Regions from separate parts of the Gordonia sp. BP-119 genome, predicted to be linked through region 2. Evidence: riboswitches for the same ligand, from Rfam matches in the RefSeq annotation. Region 2 holds a riboswitch; the other holds the start of a gene.
The links. A riboswitch is a leader RNA that binds a small molecule or an ion and turns the genes downstream of it on or off. The one in region 2 is predicted to bind cobalamin.
Positions count from the first base shown of each region.

Region 1: linked by a shared signal. The riboswitch ahead of JW364_RS01705 (CbtB-domain containing protein) and the one ahead of JW364_RS08885 (iron ABC transporter permease) in region 2 are both predicted to bind cobalamin.

Region 1 covers NZ_JAFFZF010000002.1:79,988-87,590, forward strand. Annotated here, with positions in the region: gene ppk2 (polyphosphate kinase 2) at 62-895, opposite strand; gene JW364_RS01685 (three-helix bundle dimerization domain-containing protein) at 996-1,373, shown strand; gene JW364_RS01690 (acyl-CoA dehydrogenase family protein) at 1,422-2,648, opposite strand; gene JW364_RS01695 (histidine phosphatase family protein) at 2,762-3,259, opposite strand; gene JW364_RS01700 (CbtA family protein) at 3,277-4,107, opposite strand; gene JW364_RS01705 (CbtB-domain containing protein) at 4,114-4,350, opposite strand; cobalamin riboswitch at 4,386-4,546, opposite strand; gene JW364_RS01710 (ATP-dependent helicase) at 4,564-7,603, shown strand, end outside.
Region 2 covers NZ_JAFFZF010000011.1:23,106-30,708, forward strand. Annotated here, with positions in the region: gene JW364_RS08850 (YoaK family protein) at 1-39, opposite strand, end outside; gene JW364_RS08855 (VOC family protein) at 112-573, opposite strand; gene JW364_RS08860 (helix-turn-helix domain-containing protein) at 570-1,046, opposite strand; gene JW364_RS08865 (excalibur calcium-binding domain-containing protein) at 1,068-1,340, opposite strand; gene JW364_RS08870 (hypothetical protein) at 1,492-1,881, opposite strand; gene JW364_RS08875 (alpha/beta fold hydrolase) at 2,007-2,891, shown strand; gene JW364_RS08880 (L-lactate dehydrogenase) at 2,894-3,847, opposite strand; cobalamin riboswitch at 3,965-4,143, shown strand; gene JW364_RS08885 (iron ABC transporter permease) at 4,190-5,269, shown strand; gene JW364_RS08890 (ABC transporter ATP-binding protein) at 5,293-6,099, shown strand; gene JW364_RS08895 (ABC transporter substrate-binding protein) at 6,111-7,190, shown strand; gene JW364_RS08900 (HNH endonuclease signature motif containing protein) at 7,440-7,603, shown strand, end outside.

The sequences.
Region 1 (7,603 bases), on a different contig from region 2:
CTCTCCTGCCTCGGGCTCGGGCGGTGTCGTGACTACTCGACTGCGGTTCGGTTTCGGGTCGTCAATACGGGGTCGGGATCCAGTGCAGGGCCTGCTCGGGTGGCCGATAGTCCTTGGCCTTCTGCCGCTTCGGCAGTTCGATCCGGGGACGTTCGAGCGGCGTGTAGGGAACCTGACCGAGAAGGTGCTCGATCACATTCAACCGACCCCGTTTCTTGTCGTCGGTGGAGACGACATACCAGGGCGCCCAGCCCGTGTCGGTGAACCGGAACATCTCGTCGCGGGCCCGCGAATAGTCGTACCAGCGGCTGTAGGACGCGAGGTCCATGTCGGAGAGCTTCCAGATCTTCCGCGGATCGTCGATCCGGCTCTGCAGGCGAAGGGTCTGCTGTTCCTCGCTGATCTCGAGCCAGTACTTGAGCAGGATGATCCCCGACTCGACCATCGACCGTTCCACCGTGGGCACCTGTTCCAGGAACTGGTGTGCCTGCTTCTCCGTGCAGAATCCGAGCACTCGTTCGATGCCGGCCCGGTTGTACCAACTGCGGTCGAAGATGACGACCTCGCCGGCCGCGGGCAGATGCGGAATGTACCGCTGGAGGTACATCTGCGACTTCTCCCGTTCGGTGGGAGCGGGCAGCGCGACCACGCGGAAGACCCGCGGGCTCACCCTGGCCGTGATCGCCTTGATGACTCCGCCTTTGCCCGCCGTGTCCCGGCCCTCGAAGACGATGCAGACCTTCGCCCCGGTCGCACGGACCCATTCCTGCATGGCGACCAACTCGGCGTGCAGCGGTTCGAGATGCTTGCGGTACTTCTTGCCCGACATCGGGCCCGCCGGGCCGCCGTGATCCGGGCCTCGGAGTTCACCCGAGGACGATGAGTAATCTGGCATGGCCGTACGCTCCCGTGGCTGGACCGAATGACTAACTGGTCATTCTGTGCCACGTCCGAGGCATCCGCGCGGTAACCGACGAAGAGGACGCGCAATTGTCGTGGCAGGTACGGAGCACACCGTCGCATGCTCGATCGTGACCAGTCGTTTCCCCGATGAGCCTGCAGCCGCAAAGGTTTTCCCGCAGAATGTCCCAATGGCTCGGGTTGAGGAGATGCTCGAAGTCGAACAGGTGATTCGTCGCCTGATCGCACGGTTTCCGGTTATGGCTGTCGACGACATCGACGCACGTGTGCACGCCGTCTACGGACGATTCGCCGACTGCAAGGTCAGGATCTTCGTGCCGTTGCTGATCGAGAAGGCGGCTCGACGCGACATAGAGGACTTCCTGGCACAGCCGGACCACCTGACGCTCGTGTCGCCGACGCCCGGCACCACGCCGCAGACGGTCGAGGTCCGGGCCGGCGAGGTCGCCTGAACCCGGCCCGATCGTGTCGGCATGGTCCGACACGACCGGGCCTGTTCGTCAGCCCCGCAGCAGCCCCTTGGCGACGTGGGTCACCTGGATCTCGTTGCTGCCGGCGTAGATCATCAGCGACTTGGCGTCGCGCGCAAGCTGCTCCACGCGATACTCGGCCATGTAACCGTTGCCGCCGAACAACTGCACCGCCTCCATCGCGACGTCGGTGGCCGCCTTCGACGAGTAGAGCTTCATCGCCGACGCCTCGGACAAGCTCAGCGGCTTGCCCGCCTTGCCCCGCTCGAGGGCACTGAAGAGCATGTTCTGGACGTTGATGCGCGCGACCTCCATCTCGGCCAGCTTGAGCTGGATGAGCTGGAACTGTGCGATCTCCTGGCCCCACAGCTTGCGGTTCTTCGCGTAGTCGATCGAAAGATGTTGCGCCTCGTTGATGATGCCCAGCGACAGGGCCGCGATCCCGACCCGCTCCGCGGTGAAACCGGCCTTGGCGCCTTCGGATCCGCGCGCGTCCGAACCGGTGTCCTCGGTCTCGCCGAGCAGGCGGTCCTTGCCGACGCGCACGTTGTCGAAGAACAGCTCGCCCGTCGGCGAACTCATCATGCCCATCTTCTTGAACGGCTTGCCCTGGGTCAGTCCCGGCATCCCCTTGTCGAGGACGAACGACAGGACCTTACGGTCCCGCATCGGGGTGCCGCTGCCGTCGTCGAGCTTGGCGAACACGACGATGGTGTCGGCGTAGGGGCCATTGGTGATGAAGGTCTTCTGCCCGTTGAGGATGTAGTCGTCACCATCGCGACGGACCGTTGTCTTCATACCGCCCAGCGCGTCCGATCCGGAGTCGGGTTCGGTGATCGCCCAGGCGCCGACCTTCTCCATCGTGACCAGTTCGGGCAGCCACCGCTTCTTCTGGGCGAGCGTGCCCTTGCCGCGGATGGTCGAGGCGGTCAGGCCCATGCTCACGCCCAGGGATGCGACGAGACCGAGACAGACCCCCGCCAGTTCGATGTTGACCATCATGAACATCGAGCCGCCCATACCGCCGCCGTCGCCCGAGGGCTTCTTCTTCTCCCCGTTGGCCTCGGCCTCGAGTTCCTTCTCGAGAGCGTCCTTGGCCATCGCGTCGACACCGAAGCTCGACAGCAGTTTGCGAGTGATGTCGTAGGGCGGCAGCGTGCCGGATTCGAGTTCGTCGAGATGTGGCCGGATCTCCTTGTCGATGAACGCCCGCAGGGCGTCCCGAACCATCAGATCTTCTTCGGACCACTCGAACATCGTCACACTCCCAGACCGGTGTCCGCGCAGGGGCGAACACGTTTCAGTTTTGTCGTCCCCAACTGTGTCAGGAGTCACTGCCGATGTCTAGGTACGTCGTCGCAGATCTGTTCCTACCGAGCATCGGTGCAGGTGTAGAGGGTGGCCGGACGCACCTCCCGCGCGAAGAACCCGTCCGCATCGACGCACAGCAGGGCCTGCGCCACCGGCATCGCGACCACCACGTAGCCATCGCCGTGCTCGGCCTGCCCGGCACGCCAGGCATGGACTCGGTCGACGAACTGCGCGACACTCTCACCCCCGTGCGGGCGGGCCTCCGGGTCGGTGAACCACCCGCCGAGGTCGACGGGGTCGATCTCCTCCGGGGACAGGCCCGACCACGCACCGACATCGAGCGTCCGCAGCGCGTCGTCGACGATGAGGCCGCCTGTCGCGCCGAGTATCTCGGCGGTGGCGCGGGTCGCCGCCTCCGGGCCGCAGATGTCGATCGGGCGGGTGAGCGACGCGCTCAGAGCGAGCACGTCGCGTCGACCACGCTGATCGAGAACCGGGTCACCGCCGAACCGCACCGACCGGTTGGGGCCGGTGCGACCGGCGGTGATGATCTGCATTCCGGGCAGTGATCGCCTCAGTTCGGCACGGAGACCGCGCGAGCGCGGTCAGTCGCCTGCGACCGGGCCATCGCCCCCACGATCAGAGCGAACGAGACGGTGAGAACCGTCCACAGAATGACCTGGTTGGCGATCGCATACACCCGGAAATCCCCGATCACGTCACCGGGAAAGCCCGGGAACACGATCTGTCCGGCGTCGTCGCGGACCGGGCCGGGGACCTCGCTGAACGACGGCAGGAAGGCGAGCACGATCGCGATGCCGGCCAGATAGGCGACCGTGGCCGCGACCGCCGAGACCAACCCACCGATGCGCGGGCGCAACCACGACGCCAGGACCACCGCCGCGATGGCGAGGATCACCGACGACACGGTGATGGTGAGGAAGGCACCGGTTCGTTCGCCGATGGTGTCGTCGTCGCCGACGGCGGGTGGGTTCGCCGGGTAGGCGAAGAACGGGACGGCGAAGACGGCGACGAAACCGATGCCGCCGAGCACGCCCGCGACCGCACGGGGATCCGTGGCCGGATGACGGCTGCCGACGTGGCTCCACAAGACCGTGAACGCCACCGCGAAGAACGCGCCCATGCACACCGCGAACACGACGTTGCCGATCCCCGCGCCGAGGTTCTCCTGCATCGCGCGGGTGAACAACTCTCCGCCCTCACCATGGGTGTGACCACCCGGTTCGGCGGCATGGGCCAGGGCCTCCTCGGCCGCCGAGCGGGCGCTCTCGTAGTCGATGGCCTTGCCCACGACGGGTTCGAGGTAGAACCGCGCGAACACGAACGAGACGATGCCGGCGATCAGACCTGCGAGCAGGCCGGCGCCGATGAACTTCTTCTCCATGTCGACTCAGTGGCAGGGGAAGCCGAGGAAATGGCGGGCGTCGTGCACGAACTCGTGCACGTGGGTGTCGGAGCCGAAGACCGACACGACCCCCTGGTCGTAACCGAGGAAGTAGTACGCCAGCCCGGCGAGCAGCACGGTCAGGCTGAGCCAGAGCGCCGCGCTCGCGACGGAGATGTTCGGTACGGGCAGGGCACGGGCCGGGGCGACCGGTGATGCCGCCTCGGTACGGGGAGCTGTCATGGTGGGTCCTTTCGCCGATCTCGCGTCGGAGAGTTCACGGGTGGTGCACGCCGGCACGGCATCCTGACTCACGCATGCCCCGTCACGTCGACCGTGTCGATCTGGGCTGCGTTCACAGTGGCGCGACCGTTCCGGACTCTCACCGGATTCCCCGTACAGGCGTGAGGAGACTGTATACCGCGTTCTGTCGTACGAGTGCGACATAGTGGAGAGATGCCCCGCCCCTCGGTGCTCGACCGCTTCACCGCCCCCACCCGGCGGTGGTTCTCGGGTGCGTTCACCGCGCCCACCGCTGCGCAGAAGGGCGCCTGGACCTCCATCGCCGACGGCGCGAACACCTTGGTCATCGCACCGACCGGGTCCGGGAAGACCCTGGCCGCGTTCCTCTGGGCTCTCGATCGGCTCGCCGCCGACGCCGGCAATCGTCCCGCGGGCACCAAGGTCGTCTACATCTCGCCGTTGAAGGCGCTGGCAGTCGACGTCGAGCGCAACCTGCGCGCACCGCTGACCGGCATCACCCGGGCGGCCCAGGAGCTGAACCTTCCGGAGCCCAACATCACCGTGGGCGTGCGGTCGGGCGACACCTCCGCCGCCGATCGGCGTGCGCTGGTCAAAACCCCACCCGACATCCTCATCACCACCCCCGAGTCGCTGTACCTGATGCTCACCTCGGCCGCGCGGGAGAGTCTCACCGGCGTGGAGGCGATCATCGTCGACGAGGTCCACGCGGTCGCCGCGACCAAACGAGGTACCCATCTCGCGCTGACCCTCGAGCGCCTCGACGAACTGCTGGACAAACCCGCCCAGCGGATCGGCCTCTCGGCGACGGTCCGCCCGCCCGAGGTGGTCGCGGGGTTCCTGTCCGGCGCCGCGCCGTGCCAGGTGGTCAAACCGAAGGCCGACAAGACATTCGACCTGCGCGTCGACGTCCCCGTCGAGGACATGGCCAACATCCCGCCGCCGGTGTCCGATGCCGACCCCGCGGCGCTGGACGACGCGTTCTCGCCGACTGCCGGCTCGTTGTGGCCGTACGTCGAGGCCTCGATCGTCGACCAGATCGAGGCGAACCGCGCCACGATCGTCTTCGCCAACTCCCGACGCCTCGCCGAGAAGCTCACCGCTCGGCTCAACGAGATCCACGCCGAGCGCCACGGCGAGCCTGCCGAACCGACCGGCAATCCGTCGGTCGCGGGCGGCGCCCCGGCGTTCGTGATGGGCAGCGGCGCGAGCTCCGGCGCCGAGCCGGTTCTCGCCCGCGCCCATCACGGCTCGGTCAGCAAGGAGCAGCGCGCCCAGATCGAGGACGACCTGAAGGCCGGCCGCCTCTCGTGTGTGGTGGCCACCAGCTCACTCGAACTCGGCATCGACATGGGTGCGGTCGATCTCGTCATCCAGGTGGAGTCCCCGCCGTCGGTGGCGAGTGGACTGCAGCGGATCGGCCGCGCCGGGCACCAGGTCGGCGAGATCAGCCAGGGCATCCTCTACCCCAAGCACCGCACCGATCTGCTGCACTGCACGGTGACGGTGGGCCGGATGCTCGACGGCGCGATCGAGGAGATCAAGGTCCCGCAGAATCCGCTCGACATCCTCGCCCAGCAGACCATCGCGGCGGCCGCGGTCGACGACCTCGAGGTCGATCACTGGTACGAGGTCGTCCGGCGCGCGGCGCCCTACCGCGAACTGGGCCGGGGCGTCTTCGACGCGACCCTCGACCTGATCGCGGGCCGCTTCCCGTCCGACGAGTTCGCCGAACTGCGCCCCCGGGTGAACTGGGACCGCGACGCCGGAGTCATCACCGGCCGGCGCGGCGCCCAGCGGCTCGCCGTCACCTCGGGCGGTTCCATACCCGACCGCGGACTCTTCGGCGTGTTCATGGTCGGCGAGAAGGCCACTCGCGTAGGCGAACTCGACGAGGAGATGGTCTATGAGTCCCGAGTCGGCGATGTGTTCGCGCTGGGCGCCACCAGTTGGCGGATCGAGGACATCACCCACGACCGCGTACTCGTCTCCCCCGCGTTCGGTCAACCGGGCCGGTTGCCGTTCTGGATCGGTGACGCGATCGGACGCCCCGCCGAACTGGGCGCCGCGATCGGTGCCTTCACCCAGTCGGTCGCCGATCCCGGGAAGCTCGACGACCAGGCAGACCGGCTCGGGCTCACCGAGAACGCCCGCAGCAACCTCGCGACACTCATCGCCGAGCAGCGCGAGGCGACCGGACACCTGCCCACCGATCGCACGCTGGTCGTCGAGAGGTTCCGCGACGAACTCGGCGACTGGCGGGTGATCCTGCACTCCCCCTACGGCTTACGTGTACACGCCCCCTGGGCCAGTGCCATCTCGCAGCGCCTGCTGGAGACCCTCGGCATCGAGGGCGCCACCACCGCCTCCGACGACGGCATCATCCTGCGGATGCCCGACACCGACGACGCCCCTCCCGGAGCCGATGTGTTCCTCCTCGACCCCGACGAGGTCGAGCAACTCGTGACCGACGGTCTGGCCGACTCGTCGATGTTCGCGTCCCGTTTCCGCGAATGCGCCGCCCGCGCCCTGCTCCTGCCGCGCCGGGATCCGGGCCGGCGCGCCCCGCTGTGGCAACAGCGCCAGCGCAGCGCCCAACTGCTCTCTGTCGCATCCAAATTCCCCGACTTCCCGATCGTGCTCGAAGCCGTCCGCGAATGCCTGCAGGACGTCTACGACCTCCCCGCCCTGCTCGATCTGCTGAACCGCATCCGCACGCGCCGGATCCGGGTGGTGGAGACCGAGACCCAAAGCCCCTCTCCCTTCGCCGCGTCGCTGCTGTTCGGGTACGTGGGTGCGTTCATGTACGCCGACGACGCGCCGCTCGCCGAGCGCCGCGCGGCCGCCCTCTCCCTCGACACCAGCCTGCTGGCCCAGTTGCTCGGGCGCGTCGACCTGCGCGAGCTCCTCGATCCGGCGGTCATCGCCGACGTGATCGCCCGGCTCCAACGCCTGTCCCCCGAGCGTCAGGCGCGCGACGCCGAGGACATCGTCGACCTGCTGCGATGGCTGGGCCCGCTCACCACCGAGGAGGTCGCGGCCCGGTATCGCGGCGACGAGCCGGCCGCCGACCTGCTCACCGAGCTGCACCGGGTCGGGCAGATCATCTCGGTCAACCACAACGCACGTGCGCTGTGGGCGGCCATCGACGACACCGCCCGCCTCCGTGACGCTCTCGGGGTGCCCGCACCTCTCGGCATCCCGGCGGCCTATCTCGAGGAGGTGCCCGACCCAG
Region 2 (7,603 bases):
GTGGTTGCTGCTCAGGTACTTGTCGAGTCGGACCGCCATGGGCACGAATCTAACGCCTACTCCGGTCGCGGCCGGATCGTTGCTCGCATCCGACCCATGGCCCTGGACTGGTCAGCTGTCCGGTGGGGCCCACCGCGCGATGTCGGCGTCTGCGACCGGCCGGTCCGCGGTCGCCCGCTGGGTCATCCGCAGCTGGTTCCCGAACGGATCCCGGAACGCACAATCGGTGCCGTAGGGCTGGTCTTCGGGGTCCTGGGTGAACTCGACGCCGCGTGCGACGAGCGCCGCGTGGGTGCCGCGACAATCGTCGGTCGACAGGATCGTCACCGGCATCGCCCCCTGCGTCACGAGGTCGCGGATCTTCGCGGCGGTCTCGTCGGAAAGCGCGGGCGGCCCGGGCTTCTCGAGCAGGATGAGCCGGTCGGGTTGACCGGGCGGCGCGATCGTCAACCACCGCATGAAACCCATGTCGACGTCGGTGTCGACCGTGAAACCGAGTGTGCCGACGTAGAAGTCGAGTGCGACGTCCTGATCGAGGACGTAGACGGAATGGATACCGATGCCGTTGATCATGCGCCCGACGATACGACCGGCGGCCCGGTCGGCGCTTCTCCGAAATCGCTCACTTCGGCCGCTCGCGGGACCCCGGTGGCAGCATCGCTCGGCCTGGTCCACCGGCGCACGAAGCAACCGGGAACGGGAATCGGAGCGACACGCTGCCGGTAGGCCGTGGGACTACAGCAGACGATTCGGCTGAACGTCCGGCCGAACGTGCCAGGACTGTCGTAGCCGACCAGCAACGCGACGTCGAGCACCGGGACGTCGGTGGTCCGAAGGAGGGCACAGGCTCGCTCGATGCGCCGACGCTGCAGGTAGCGGTGCGGCGTCTCCCCGAACACGGCCCGGAACCGGCGGATGAAGTGCGACGGCGACATCAGCGCGATGCGGGCGAGCGTTGCGATGTCGAGGTCGTCGGCGTAGGAGAGGTCGATGGCGTCGCGCGCACGGAGCAACCGGCGGTTCTCGTCCTCGACCTGGGTGAACACGTCACCCAGTGTGACGCACGCTCAGTGCTTCTCGCAGGCGATGCCGTCCCCGTCGCGGTCGCTCTCGGAGTTCGCCTCGTACAGTTCGTCGTCGACGGTGAACGTCGTGACCGGCGTACCCGACGTCGAGTCGACGGCGCCGGTCTTGCCGACACCGTGCGGGTAGTCGCCGCGCAGTTCGGTGCAATTGGCGTAGTCGGTTGCCGCCGCGGCGGGTGCCGCCACCATCAGCGGAGCTACCGTCATCGACGCCGCGGCCAGAAATCCGGGAACCATCTTTCGCGAGCAACGCATCGTGCTTGACCTTCTTCGTAGTGTCCCCCGACACCTCAATTGTGACGAAGTGACACTACGGGTTCCGGCCGGCGAAAAGCGCATGCGACGCGAAGATTGGTCCGGCCGACGGACACGCCATCGGCCGGACCCGGCATCGGAAGGCGCGGGGTCAGCGACGCGGCTGTTCCTTCAGCAGCGCACTGCCGAGCGGGACGCCCCAGCTGTACATTGTGCCGACATATCCGTTCTTGGTGCGCCGAAACTCCGTACGCGCGAACCACTGCATCACCGGGTCCGCAGTGTGCGCCACGACGCCGCCGTGTGGAGTCTGCTGGATCTGCTGACGCTGCAGATTCCACGGCCCGATCCCGTAGTAGTCGGTGTACATGCCGTTGCCGATGACCCGCGCATTCGACTCCGGCATCGGAACGAATCCGTAGATGAGTTGCTGCTGTTTGTAGTTGCCCGGCTTGATCTTGGCGTCGGAATCACCCGCGCCCACAGTCAATCCGAATACTGCCGCTCCGGCGATCAACGCCCCCGCTATCAATCTCTTCACGACGGCAGACGCTAGCAGCGTCGACGTCGGGTTCCATCTCGCTTTCCACAGCCTCCGGCAAGCCTGCCATTCGACAACGCGTATTGGTACAGTCCGGCCAGGAAACCACCGACAGCGGGGAAACGATGATCAGGAACGACGTCGAGTTCGATTCGTCCGGGACGACATGCCGGGCCTGGTCGTACCGGCCCGAGGGAACCACTCCGGCGCCGGTCATCGTGATGGCGCACGGGCTCGGTGCGGTCCGGCGGATGCGCCTGGACGCGTTCGCCGAGCGCTTCTCCGCCGCGGGATACTCGTGCCTGGTGTTCGACTACCGCCACTTCGGTGACAGCGACGGCGAACCGCGACAGCTGCTGTCCATTCGCCGCCAACTCGACGACTGGGCCGCGGCAATCGCCTTCGCCCGAACACTCAGCGGTGTCGACACCTCACGGATAGTGCTGTGGGGCACCTCCTTCGGCGGCGGACACGTCCTCGTCGCGGGCGAACGCGACGGCCGGGTGGCCGCAGTGATCTCCCAGTGCCCCTTCACCAGCGGCGTCGCATCCACCGCCGCGCTGGGCGTGGCGTCCGGGGCAAAGGTGACCGTGCGCGCGCTCGCGGATCTGGCAGGTTCGGCACTGGGCCGTCCGCCGGTCACCGTCGGCCTCGCCGGTGCGCCCGGCTCGGCCGCCCTGATGACGGCACCCGACGCGGTGTCGGGATACCTACCGCTGGTGCCCGACGACCTGGAGTTCATCAACGAGGTCGCCGCGCGGGTCGGTCTCGCCATCCCGCTGCACACGCCTGGTCGGGCATTGCGAAAGCTCACCTGTCCCACGCTCGTGTGCATCTGCGACAAGGACACCGTGGCGCCGGCCGGACCGACTGCCCGGTACGCCCGCCGCGCCCCGGCAGCGCGAGTGATTCGTTATCCGGCACAACATTTCGACATCTACGTCGGCGACGACTTCGAGCGGGTGGTCGCCGATCAGCTCGAGTTCTTGCGCGGGACCGTCCCCGTGTGACGTCAGAACCCGAACCGCGCCTGCATCCCGCGCAGCGTTTCCGCCGATGCCAGCAGACCCGCCCGCTCGGAGTCCGACAGCGGGACATCGAGCCGGGTCTGGGCACCACCGCGGTCGACGACGGTCGGCAACGAGAGGCACACGCCGTCGAGCCCCTCGATACCGTCGGCCCGCGTCGACACCGGCAGCACCCGGTGTTCGTTGTTCAGGATCGCTTCGACGATGCGCGTCGAGGCCAGACCGATCGCGTAGTTCGTCGCCCCCTTGCCCTCGATGATGGTGTACGCGGCGTGCACGACCTCGTGGTGAATACGTTCGCGCGCAACGACGTCCATCGCCGGACGGCCGGGTAGCGGCGTCCACGAGGTGAGCGGCACGCCCCCGATCGACGCCGAACTCCACAGCGGGATCTCGCTGTCGCCGTGTTCGCCGACGATGTAGGAGTGCACGCTCTGTACCGCGACCCCGCAGTGTTGCGCGATCAGGAATCGCAGCCGGGACGAGTCCAGCACCGTGCCCGACCCGAAGACCTGGTGCGGTGACAGCCCGCTGATCTCCTGGGCGGCGTAGGTGACGATGTCGACGGGATTGGTGACCATCACATAGATCGCGGTCGGGGCCACCGCCAGCACCCCGGGGAGGATGGCTCGTGTGAGACCGATTGTGGCCTCGGCCAATTCGAGGCGCGACTGCCCTGGCTTCTGCTTCGCGCCGGCGGTGAACACGACGACGTCAGCGTCCGCGCACACCGACACGTCGTCGGATCCGATGATGTCCGCGCGGGGCACGAACTCGAGGCCGTGGGACATGTCGAGCACCTCGGCGGTCACCTTGGCGGCGTTGATGTCGAGGAGGGCGATGGTCCGTGCGACACCTCGGATGAGGGATGAGTAGGCGATCGCGGTGCCCACCGCACCCGCCCCGATGATGGCCAGTTTCGTGTCTCGTACGTCCATCGGTTCACCGTTTCCGCGTCGGGTTCATCGATCGTCGGCACCCAGCGTAGGTGCTCGCGTGCCGGCTGTCCGGGCTGCGCCGGCCGACCGCGCGTTCGGTCGGCGGTCGATGTTGATAGCGTGAGCGCCGAGAACGGTCACACCCGCACACGTGGGTGTCAGGGAACCCGGTGTGAATCCGGGACTGGCGCGCAACGGTATGGGAGACGGATTCGGCGCGGACACCGGGGCGACCCGGGAAGGCGCCGGCGCCACGATCCCGAGTCCGATTACCGGCCGTTCTCGCTCGAGTCCATCGTGTATCTCGCGCACAGATACCCAGACCGATAGGCAGTACCACCCGTGTCCCGTCGTACCGACGGCACGACCGAGAGCGCGACCGCCCCGTCGGTCCGGCGACTCCCGTCGACGCCGCTAGCCGCAGTATTGTTCGTCCTCACCCTCCTCAGCATCGCCCTGGCCACCGCTTTCGGCGCGGAGACCATCCCCGTCGGCGACGTGTGGCACACCGTCGTCGGCCGGATGACCGGGGCTGAGCTCGACTCCGCGCACGCCGTCATCATCTGGGATCTCCGGTTGCCCCGGTCCGTGCTGGCCGCGCTGGTCGGAGCCGGGCTGGCGCTGGCCGGCGCACTCATGCAGGCCCTGGTCCGCAACCCACTGGCCGAGCCGTACCTGCTGGGTGTGTCCGCCGGCGCGGCGGTCGGGGCCACCGCGGTGATGACCCTCGGCGTGCTCGCGGGACTGGGCGTCTGGGCGCTGTCCGGCGGGGCGCTGCTCGGCGCGCTGGCCGCCACCGTCACGGTGTACCTGGTGGCCCGCGCCCAGGGCGGGCTGACCGCGCTGCGACTCATCCTGTCCGGGGTGGTGTTGTCGTCGGCGTTCATGGCGTTGTCGTCGCTGCTCGTGTTCACCGCCGCCGACCCGCACGCCGCCGACAACGTGATGTTCTGGATGCTCGGCAGCGTCGCGGGCGCCACCTGGGCGAAAGTGCAGATCGCCGGGGCGGTCGTGCTGGTCACCGTCGTGGCCATGCTCGCCATCCACTCCTGGCTCGATGCCTACGCGGCCGGCACCGACACCGCGACGTCGCTGGGCGTGCCGGTACGGGCGATGCGCAACGCGCTGTTCGGTGTCCAGGGTCTCCTGGTCGGCGTGCTCGTCGCGGTGGCGGGCGGCATCGGCTTCGTCGGTCTCATCGTCCCGCACGCGGCGCGACTCCTGGTCGGCGCCACCCACCGCGCGATGTTGCCGGTGGCGGTCTGCGGCGGTGCGCTCTTCCTGGTGTGGGTCGACGTCATCTCACGGGTGGCGGCCGCACCGCGCGAGATGCCGCTGGGCATCGTGACCGGCCTGATCGGGGCGCCGATCTTCCTGTTCCTCATGGGACGACGCCAGTACGTGTTCGGGGGAGGCTCGTGATCGACCCCGCCCGCGCATCGTCGATGTCGTTGCGCGCGAACGCGCTTGCGTGCCGTCGCGGTGGCCGCGTCGTACTGCGGGATGTCGATCTCGCGGTCCCCGCCGGCACCCGACTGGCCATCGTCGGGCCCAACGGTTCCGGCAAGACCACCCTGCTGCGCACGCTGTGCGGTCTCGAACGACCAGTCGCCGGCACCGTCGAGGTGAACGGAGACGACCTCCACCACATCCCCTCCCGACGCCGCGCCATGTCGATGGCGGTGGTCGGCCAGGAGGAACAGCCCTCCGCTGAGCTGACGGTCGCCGAGGCGGTCGGCCTCGGCCGGACCCCGTACCGGTCGGCCTGGTCCACCGGGAGTTCCGACGACAAGACGGTGGTCGATCGCGCGTTGATCCAGGTCGGGCTCGACGGCTGGGGCACCCGCTCGTGCACCCAGCTGTCCGGCGGCGAACGGCACCGCGTCGTCCTCGCCCGCGCGCTCGCTCAGCAGACCCCGATCCTGGTGCTCGACGAACCCACCAATCACCTGGACGCCGCCTGGCGACTACGCCTGATGGAGGTTCTCGACGAGCTCGACGCCACCGTGGTCGCGGCGATGCACGACCTCGACCTCGTGTTGCGTCACTTCGACTCCGTCGCAGTGGTTTCCGACGGCGGTGTCATCGTGCACGGGCCACCGGTCGAGGTGCTGACGCCGGCTCTGCTGGCCGACGTCTTCGAGGTGTCCGGCACCGTCGTCGACCATCCATCGACGGGCCTGCCCCATCTGCTCCTGAACACTCCCACCACCACACCCGCCCCCAGCACTCTGACGAAAGACATCCCGTGAGAGGACATCCTTTGACCATACGTACGTCCCGAGTCCACCCGACCGTCGCCATCGTGGCGGCGGCTCTGACGCTGGGAACTGCCACCGCCTGCGGTGCCGACAGCACTGTGGCGTCGGAAAGCACTGTCACCGTATCGAATTGCGGAGCCGACGTCGCTTACCCGCAACCCCTCGACCGGTTGTTCGTCAACGACGGCGGCATGATCGCGATCGCACTCGCCGCGGGTGCCCGTGACAACATGGTGGCGGTCAGCGCGCTCGCCCGGGACAAGGACGTCCTGCGGCTGGAGTACGGACCCCAGGTCGACACGCTGAACGAGGTCGCGACCGAACGTCCCACCCTCGAGAACATCGTCGCGGCGAAACCCCAAGTGCTGTATGCCGGATACAACTACGGCATGAGCGAGTCGCGCGGGATCACACCCGAGATTCTCGCCGGACACGGCATCGACGTGTACCAGTTGTCCGAGGCGTGCCGGCAGACCGAGGGCGAGGCGCAGCGCGGCACCATGGACCCGTGGGTCGCGCTCGACACCGATCTGCGCAACATCGGCACCCTCACCGGCAATCCCGAGCAGGGCGCCGCCGCGGCCGACGAGGTGGCCGACCGCCTCGAGAAGCTGCGCGCCGCACCACAACCCGCCGCGAAACCGACGGTCTTCGTCTTCGACAGCGTCTCGGACACCATCTTCTCCTCCGGATCCTTCGGCGGCCCGCAGGGCATCATCGACGCCGCGGGCGCGCGCAACGCGACCGAGGACATCGAGGACACCTGGACCGCCGTGAGCTGGGAACGCCTCACCACCGCGGACCCCGACGTCATCGTGTTCGTCGACTATCCCGGCCAGTCGGTCGACGAGAAGATCGCCGCCCTGCGTTCTAATCCGGCGAGCCGGAACCTGAAGGCCGTGCGCGAGAACCGCTTCGTGAACCTGCCGTACGCGATGTGGGTGTCGAGCCCACTCAACATCGACGCCGCCGAGATCATGCGCGGCGTTCTCGAGAACCACGGCCTCGCACCGGAATCCGGTATCACCCCTTCCCTGGATGTCGCGCAATTGGACCTCGGGGGCAACAACTGGCTGGAGTGAGTCGCGGGACGCCCCGTTGAACACGTGGGGCCGCGGCGATTGTCGCGCCGCCGCCCATGGGAATCCAGTGCACCCACCGTCGAAGTTCGCAACACCTGACTGCGTTCGCACCCCTACCATGAGGCACCGACAAGTTCGAGCCGACGAATACCGTTGCACAACATGGCTTTTTGGGATTGCCATCCGGCCACGCGGGTGTACACTCGAACGTACATTCGCAGCAACGGTTCTTCGGGGGAGGTGACCGTCATGCCCAGCACCACACCACTCGCCGACCACGGCGCGCCCGTGTCCCGCGCGGCCGAACTCGTCGCCGAACTCCACGCGAACCTCGACGAACTACAGACCGTCGACTTGTCCTCGTGCACCGACGAAGAACTGATCGACGTCGCCGCGGAGACCGAACGCGCCAT